Regions from separate parts of the Streptomyces sp. NPDC086989 genome, predicted to be linked through region 2. Evidence: riboswitches for the same ligand, from Rfam matches in the RefSeq annotation. Region 2 holds a riboswitch; the other holds the start of a gene.
The links. Region 2 has a riboswitch for S-adenosylmethionine ahead of ACIPK4_RS10610 (aminotransferase class V-fold PLP-dependent enzyme). Riboswitches for the same ligand answer to the same signal wherever they lie in the genome.
Positions count from the first base shown of each region.

Region 1: another riboswitch for S-adenosylmethionine. It lies ahead of thrC (threonine synthase); the one in region 2 lies ahead of ACIPK4_RS10610 (aminotransferase class V-fold PLP-dependent enzyme).

Region 1 covers NZ_JBIVAL010000001.1:103,301-107,567, forward strand. The annotation lists gene ACIPK4_RS00545 (trehalose-6-phosphate synthase) at 1-769, opposite strand, end outside; gene ACIPK4_RS00550 (glucosyl-3-phosphoglycerate synthase) at 815-1,792, opposite strand; SAM riboswitch class I at 1,988-2,137, shown strand; gene thrC (threonine synthase) at 2,155-3,444, shown strand; gene ACIPK4_RS00560 (MoaD/ThiS family protein) at 3,481-3,759, shown strand; gene ACIPK4_RS00565 (cold-shock protein) at 4,140-4,267, shown strand, end outside.
Region 2 covers NZ_JBIVAL010000004.1:204,556-208,822, forward strand. The annotation lists gene ACIPK4_RS10600 (ubiquinol-cytochrome c reductase cytochrome b subunit) at 1-671, shown strand, start outside; gene trpD (anthranilate phosphoribosyltransferase) at 838-1,902, shown strand; SAM riboswitch class IV at 1,989-2,105, shown strand; gene ACIPK4_RS10610 (aminotransferase class V-fold PLP-dependent enzyme) at 2,337-3,800, shown strand; gene ACIPK4_RS10615 (Lrp/AsnC family transcriptional regulator) at 4,113-4,267, opposite strand, start outside.

The sequences.
Region 1 (4,267 bases), on a different contig from region 2:
GCACCTCCGTGAAGCGCCGCGGACCGAGGCCGGACCCGTCGGCGGCGTAGGTGCGGTGCCACACCCCGCGCTCCGGGGAGCCGCTGGGCAGGTGCGGCTGCGCGATGCCGACCGCGTCGTCCCGGTCCGCCCCGGCGATGAACTCCGCCGACCAGCGCCAGCTGTGGAAGCCCAGCTGGTCCGCGCCGAGCATGCCCCACACGAGCTGCCCGCGCACGTCGTCCGGCAGCATGGCGAGGAAGTCACGCGAGGCCCACGGGGTGTGCGTGAAGTGCGCGATGCGCAGGTCGGGCCGCAGCTCGCGCAGCTGCCCCGGCACCAGTGCCAGGTGGTAGTCCTGCACCAGGACCGAGGCGCCCTCGGCGGCCTCCTCGGCCAGGGCCTCGGCGAAGGCCCGGTTGTAGGCGGTGTACGAGTCCCAGCGCCGCCGGAACCCCGCGTCGAAGACCGGCTCGCGCGGGACGTCGTAGAGGTGGTGGTGGGTGAACCACAGCACCGAGTTCGCGATGCCGTTGTACGCGTCGTCGTACGTGGTGGGATCGATGTCCAGCATCCGGACACCTGGCTCGGAGACGCCCCGGCCGACCGCCTCCCTGTCGGCGTCCGACAGCGCCGCGCAGATCCACAGCGCCTCCGGCTGCCGGGCGAGGGCGGCGGAGAGGCCGGAGACGAGACCGCCACCGCCGCGCCGGGCCGTGAGGGTGCCGTCGTCGGCGAGGACGTAGGAGAGCGGGCCGCGGTTCGCTGCAACGAGTACCTGGGAAGCCATGCCGCGAACCTAGCCCGGGGCCCACCCGCTCAAACGTCCGTTCCCTCACGCCACCCTGCGGCCGGAGTACTCCTTGACCTCGGCCATCGGCGGCCGCTCCTCCGTGTCCACGGGGTACGTCCGCGGCACGAACCCGTTCGGCCCGCGCTCGAACTGGGTCAGTTCCGGGCGCACCAGGTGCCCGCGCGAGAGGCGCAGCTGGGCCGTGCGGTAGATCGCCGCGGCCATGCGGCCCAGCGCCCGGCCGTCCTGATGGCGGTGCAGCCGTACGCCGACGTCCACCTGGGCCAGCGCGTCCAGCCCGACGGTGTGCAGCGCGTCGACCAGCAGGCCCAGCTCGACGCCGTACCCGACGGGGAAGGGCAGGCGCTCCAGCAGGGAGCGGCGCACGGCGTACTCGCCCCCCAGCGGCTGCACGAACCCGGCCAGCTGCGGCCAGTGCAGGTTGAGCAGCGGCCGGGCGACCAGCTCGGTCACCCGGCCCCCCTGGGCGGGGACCTTGCCGGGGGCGGGCCCGTCGGCGTCCGCGCCGAAGGGGCGGTCGTACATCGCCTTGACGAACTGCACGTCCGGCTCCGTCAGCAGCGGGCCGACGATCCCGGACACGAACGCCGACGAGAAGTCCCGCAGGTCGGCGTCCACGAAGCAGACGACGTCGCCGGTGGTCACCAGCAGCGAGCGCCACAGCACCTCGCCCTTGCCGGGCAGGGCCGGGATCCGCGGCAGGATCTCGTCGCGGTGCACCACCCGGGCCCCGGCCTTCGCGGCCACCTCCGCGGTCCGGTCGGTGGAGCCCGAGTCGATCACGACCAGCTCGTCGACGAGCGGCACCGCCGGCCCGTCGATCAGATCGCGCCGGATCACCTCGACGATGGCGCCGACCGTCTCCTCCTCGTCGAGCGCGGGCAGGACGACGCTGACCGTGGTGCCCGCCGCCCGCTTGGCGGAAAGCAGCTGGTCGAGCGGTCGGTCGGCCGCGGACCAGGAGCGGTCCGCAAACCAGCGCTCCACCTCTTCCAGCACGTTCGGCACTCCTCGGTCATCGTCGGCGCTCGGCATTTTCAGCCGAAAAGTGATCCATCTCGCGGTTCGGACGGCTGTCTCAACCACCCGGACCTTCAGTTACAGTCTTGAACAACGCGAAGGACCACCGCATGCCGGGGGTCCCCGCGGACAAACGCCCGGCCGCGCCATGGAGCGCGCGATCCGGTGCCATACCGCTCATCCAGAGGGGCAGAGGGACACGGCCCGTTGAAGCCCCGGCAACCCTCCAGTCGGTTCTCACGCCTGCTTGCGGCAGCGGGGTCCCCGGCTAGGGAAGGTGCCAATTCCGTCTCATGGCGAAGTGCGCCATGGGGAAGATGAGGAGAAAGGGCCTCGCCATCATGGCTGCACAGACTGTTGCCACCTCTGTCGACCTCGGACCTGCCACCGGCCTCTCGTGTCGGGAGTGCGGTACCCGTTTCGAACTCGGACCCATTTTCGCCTGCGTCGAGTGCTTCGGTCCGCTGGAAGTCGCCTACGACCTCCCCATCGGTACCGGGTCCCCCGAGGACGTCGAGGCGCTGCGCGCCGCGATCGAGGCCGGCCCCGACAACATCTGGCGCTACGCCCCGCTGCTGCCCGTCCCCGCGGACGTGGCCTCCAAGCCCAGCCTGAACCCCGGCTTCACCAAGCTCGTCGACGCGCAGAACCTGGCCAAGGAGCTCGGCGTCACCGGCAAGCTGTACGTCAAGGACGACTCCGGCAACCCGACGCACTCCTTCAAGGACCGCGTGGTCGCGATCGCCGTCGAGGCCGCCCGCGCCTTCGGCTTCACCACCCTCTCCTGCTCCTCCACCGGCAACCTGGCCGGCGCAGTCGGCGCCGCGGCCGCCCGGGCCGGATTCCGCTCCTGCGTGTTCATCCCGCACGACCTGGAGCAGGGCAAGGTCGTCATGGCCGGTGTGTACGGCGGCGACCTCGTCGGCATCGAGGGCAACTACGACGACGTCAACCGCTTCTGCTCCGAGCTCATCGGCGACCCGCTGGGCGAGGGCTGGGGCTTCGTCAACGTCAACCTGCGCCCCTACTACGGCGAGGGCTCCAAGACCCTGGCGTACGAGATCTGCGAGCAGCTCGGCTGGCAGCTGCCCGACCAGATCGTGATCCCGATCGCGTCCGGCTCGCAGCTGACGAAGATCGACAAGGGTCTGCAGGAGCTGATCAAGCTCGGTCTCGTCGAGGACAAGCCGTACAAGATCTTCGGCGCCCAGGCCGAGGGCTGCTCCCCGGTGTCCACCGCCTTCAAGGCCGGCCACGACGTGGTCCGCCCGCAGAAGCCGAACACCATCGCCAAGTCGCTGGCCATCGGCAACCCGGCCGACGGCCCGTACGTCCTGGACATCGCCCGCCGCACCGGCGGCTACGTCGAGGACGTCACCGACGAGCAGGTCGTCGAGGCCATCAAGACCCTGGCGCAGACCGAGGGCATCTTCGCCGAGACCGCGGGCGGCGTGACCGTCGGCGTGACCAGGAAGCTCATCGAGAACGGGCAGCTCGACCCGGCGCTGACCACGGTCGTCCTCAACACCGGTGACGGCCTCAAGACCCTGGAGGCGGTGGCCGCGGACAGCGGGCAGACCGCCACCATCCGCCCGAGCCTGGACGCGTTCCGCGCCGCCGGCCTGGCCTGACCATCCCCCTCGCCCTACCGGAAAGGCAGTAGCGCCATGAGCGTCAACGTCCGCATCCCCACCATCCTGCGCACCTACACCGGCGGCCGGGCCGAGGTCACGGCCGAGGGCGCGACCCTCTCCGAGGTCATCGCGTCCCTGGAGGCGAGCCACCCGGGCATCGCAGCGCGCGTCCTGGACGACCAGGGCAAGCTGCGCCGTTTCGTGAACGTCTACGTCAATGACGACGACGTGCGCTTCGAGGGCGGTCTGGACGCGGTGACGCCGGACGGCGCGGGTGTGTCGATCATTCCCGCCGTCGCCGGCGGCTGCTGACGCAAGAACCTGAATTACCCCCTCCGGTAAAAGCGGAGGGGGTAATTCTGCTTGGTTGGGCGCGGTAGAGTTGGGGAAGTCCCCTCCGCTGGACTTGCCCGCCGCATATGAGCGGGTCGCGTGAGGGTTGACATTGAGTCAATGTGCGCGTGCGGTATGGGGCTTTGGCGAGATATGCCGGGTCCGAGTTGCCCGGGAATATGCCAACTTTTCACTCTATTTCAATGTATCCCCATGTCCAGATTTCTCGTCGGATTGACCTGTTGCAGACAGCAGCGGTGCAGATACATTCAGCCCCGGTCGAGGCGTTCCGGCGCAAGTTCTGACCCGGGACCGCGAAGTGCGGTCCCGCGCAAGGGCCAGTAATAGGGGAGTTAGGCATGGCTCAGGGCACCGTCAAGTGGTTCAACGCGGAGAAGGGCTACGGCTTCATCGCGGTCGACGGTGGTGCGGATGTGTTCGTCCACTACAGCGCCATCCAGATGGACGGGTACCGCACCCTTGAAGA
Region 2 (4,267 bases):
TGCCCGGCTGGGAGATCAACCTGTGGGGCCACACGCTCGTCCTGGGCGTGTTCGTCCCGCTGCTGCTCTTCCCGCTGGTGCTGGGCTCGATCGCCGCCTGGCCGTTCATCGAGTCCTGGGTCACCGGGGACAAGCGCGAGCACCACATCCTGGACCGCCCGCGCAACGTCCCGACCCGTACGGCCTTCGGTGTCGCCTGGATCGCGGAGTACATCGTGCTGCTGATCGGCGGTGGAAACGACATGTTCGCGCAGTACTTCCACCTCTCGATCAACAACATCACCTGGTTCGTCCGGATCGGCTTCTTCGTCGTCCCGGTCCTCGCGTTCATCGCCACCAAGCGCATCTGCCTCGGCCTCCAGCGCCGGGACCACGACAAGGTGCTGCACGGTCGCGAGACCGGCATCATCAAGCGCCTGCCGCACGGTGAGTTCGTCGAGGTCCACGAGCCGCTCTCGCAGGGCAAGCTGCACACGCTCACCGCGCACGAGCAGTACAAGCCGGTCGAGATCGGCCCGACGGTCGACGAGAACGGCGTCGAGCGCAAGGTCGGCCGCATGGAGAAGCTCCGCGCGAAGCTCAGCAAGGGCTTCTACGCCGAGAACAACCAGATTCCGAAGCCCACGGTGGAGGAGTACAAGGAGATCCAGAGCGGCCACGGCCACCACTGATCCCACCTGAGGGGCTGATTCAGGTCAGTCCCGGTGTCGCCACGGCGAGAGCCCCGTCCAGTGTCTGGACGGGGCTCTTTGCCGTCCCCGGGGCTGGATAGGCTGATCTCCTTCCCATTCGAGTGGGCCCCGGGACCGGGTGGCCGACGGACAGCAGGAGCGGACCATGAACGTTGCGACCCCGGCAGGCGGCGACAGCGTGGCGGCCGGCAGCTGGCCGGGTCTCCTCGACGCCCTGCTGACCGGTCAGGACCTGCGCGCCGAGGAAACGGCCTGGGCCATGGACCGGATCATGCGCGGCGAGGCCACCGACGCCCAGATCGCCGGTTTCGCGGTGGCACTGCGGGCCAAGGGGGAGACCGTCGCGGAGATCAACGGCCTCGTCCGGTCCATGTACGGGCACGCCAACCTGATCGAGGTGCCGGGCCGGACGGTGGACATCGTCGGCACCGGCGGCGACGGGGCCAAAACGGTGAACATCTCGACGATGTCGTCGATCGTGGTGGCCGGTACGGGCGCCAAGGTGGTCAAGCACGGCAACCGCGCCGCGTCCTCCGCGAGCGGGTCCTCGGACGTGCTGGAGAAGCTCGGCGTCAACCTGGACCTCACCCCGGCGCGGGTGGTCGAGGTCGCGGAGCAGGCCGGCATCACCTTCTGCTTCGCGGTGAAGTTCCACCCGGCGCTGCGGCACGTGGCCGCGGCCCGCAAGGAGCTGGGCATCCGGACCACCTTCAACTTCCTCGGCCCGCTGACCAACCCGGCGCGGGTGCGGGCGCAGGCCACGGGCGTGGCGGACCCGCGGGTGGCGCCCATCGTGGCGGGCGTGCTGGCGGAGCGCGGCTCCTCGGCGCTGGTGTTCCGCGGCGACGACGGCCTGGACGAACTGACGACCACGGCCACCTCCCGGGTGTGGTGGGTCCGCGACGGCCGGGTGGACGAGCAGCCGTTCGACCCGCGTGACGTGGGCATCCCGCTGGTCGACGTCTCGGCGCTGCGCGGCGCGGACGCCTCGTACAACGCGGACGTCGCCCGCCGCCTGCTGGCCGGCGAGACCGGCCCGGTCCGCGACGCGGTCCTGCTGAACTCGGCGGCGGCCCTGGTGGCGCTGGACCCGGGCACGGGCTCCCTGGAGGACGAGATCCGCGCGGCGATCACCCGCGCGGCCGAGTCCATCGACTCGGGGGCGGCGAAGGCGGCCCTGGACCGCTGGGTGGCAGCCAGCAACGCATAGGCCCCCGGCTACGGCGCCCATGACCCCGGTCCAGCATGCGGACCGGGGCCTTGTGCGCCGGGGATCTTGTGGCAGGATGCTGACCAGGTCACGAGTGACAGCGTTTCGGCCCCGGCTTGCTGTCCGGCAACCCTCCTTCCGTGGCGGGGTGCCCCGGGTGATGACCAGGTCGTAGCCACAAAGGCCTACGGCAAGCGCGGATCCCTCGACACCAGGGGTCCTGGTCTCCCGAGGAGCTTTTCCGTGAGCAAGCGAATGCGATAGGGCGACTCCGCCCCTTCTTCACCCTCCGTGCGGCCCCGAGTCGTCCGCGCGTCGAGGCAACTCCCGTACCACTGGCACACGTGCATCCGCGTACCCGCGCGCCGTGCATCCGTGCACCCACGTACGGGCCCTCCGAAGCCATTCAGCCTGTCCTGCCGGGAGATACCGCCATGTCCACGTACCCGAACACCGTCGTCGCCACCACCGCCTCCGCCGTGCCCCCCACCGCCGGCCCCGCCTGTGCCCGGCCGCTGCCGGTCCTCGGCCGGGACGTGACCGTCCCCCTCGTCACCGGCGGCGAGGTCACGTACGCGGCCCTGGACTACGCGGCCAGCGCCCCCGCCCTCCAGCGGGTCTGGGACGACGTCGCCGCGTACGCCCCCTACTACGGCAGCGTCCACCGCGGGGCCGGGTACCTCTCCCAGCTCTCCACTGACCTCTTCGAGCAGAGCCGGGCCACCGTCGCCGAGTTCCTCGACTGCCGGCCCGCCGACCAGGTGGTCTTCACCCGCTCCACCACCGACTCGCTGAACCTGCTCGCCGCCGCACTCCCCGCGGACTGCGAGGTGTTCGTCTTCGAGACCGAGCACCACGCCTCGCTGCTGCCGTGGACGAACGCCCAGGTCACCTACCTCGACGCCCCGCGGACCCCGGACCAGGCCGTCGAAATCCTGGAGCGCGCGCTCGCCGACCGCGAGCCTTCCCCGGGCTCCCTGCCTCGCTCGGGCAGGGGAGGCCCCCAGGGCCCGGCCCTGGTCTGCGTCACCGGCGCGTCCAACGTCACCGGTGAACTGTGGCCGGTGAAGGAGCTCGCCGCGGCCGCGCACGCCCACGGCGCGCGGATCGTCCTGGACGCCGCCCAGCTGGCCCCGCACCACCCCGTCTCCGTACAGGAGCTGGACGTGGACTGGGTGGCCTTCTCCGGGCACAAGCTGTACGCGCCGTTCGGCTCGGGCGTGCTGGCCGGCCGCGCGGACTGGCTCCAGCAGGCGCAGCCGTACCTGGCCGGCGGCGGCGCCTCCCGCAAGGTCGCCCGTCGCGAGGACGGCGGCGTCGACGTCGAGTGGCACACGACGGCCGCCCGCCACGAGGCCGGCTCCCCGAACGTCATCGGCGTCTACTCCATCGCCTCGGCCTGCAGGGCCCTGACCGAGGCCGGCTTCGAGGACCTCGTCGCCCGCGAGCGGCACCTCATCGCGAAGGTCCGCGAAGGCCTGGCCGAGGTCCCCGCCGTGCGCGTGCTCTCCCTCTTCGGCGACGACGCCCCGCGCGTCGGCGTCATCTCCTTCGTCGTGGGCGGCTGGAACAGCTCGCACTTCGCTGCCGCGCTGTCGGCGGAGTACGGGATCGGCGTCCGCGACGGCCTGTTCTGCGCCCACCCGCTGGTCCGCACCCTGCTCGGCAGCGAGCCGCAGGCCCAGGGCGAGTGCGGAGCCCCGGAGGCCGGCCCGGGCGAGCTCGCCCAGACTTCGTCCGGGGGGACCCCCACCCTCAACGCCATCCGTGTCAGCTTCGGCGCCGGTACCCCCGACGAGCACGTGGAGCGGTTCGTGCGGGCCGTCAAGGAGCTCGTCGCGGACGGCGCCAAGTGGCAGTACCGCACCGAAGAGGGCCGCTGCGTCCCGGCGGTGTGACACGCTGCCGACCATGACGTGCGGGGCCCGGTACCGGCCGTCCGCGCGAGCGTGGGCAGGCCGCTGCCCGGTGGGGCCGGGGCGCGGCCCGGTGCGGCGCGACCGGAGTGGCCCTGGGCCGGAAGTGGCGGGTTTCGGAGCGGGGTGACGGGCGGGGGCGGGCGCCGGGGTCCGCGCATACGTCGCCCGCATCGGCGGTGGCCTCGCCGGATACCTGCGCGGCTGCGTCTTCCGGCCGGCCGACGGCCGGGTGGCGCCGCCCGGCGGGAGTCTTCCGGGACCGTGACCCGGCCCGGAGTGTCGGGCTACGCGCTACGCGTCCAGGCCGATGGCGAAGGCCGCTTCCAGGTCGTGCTGGGAGTAGGTGCGGAACGCCACGTGGGTGTCCGTCGCCTCCACGCCCGGGATCTTGCTGATGCGGCCCGGGATGATGTCCGCCAGGTTCTCGTGGCGGGCCACGCGGACCA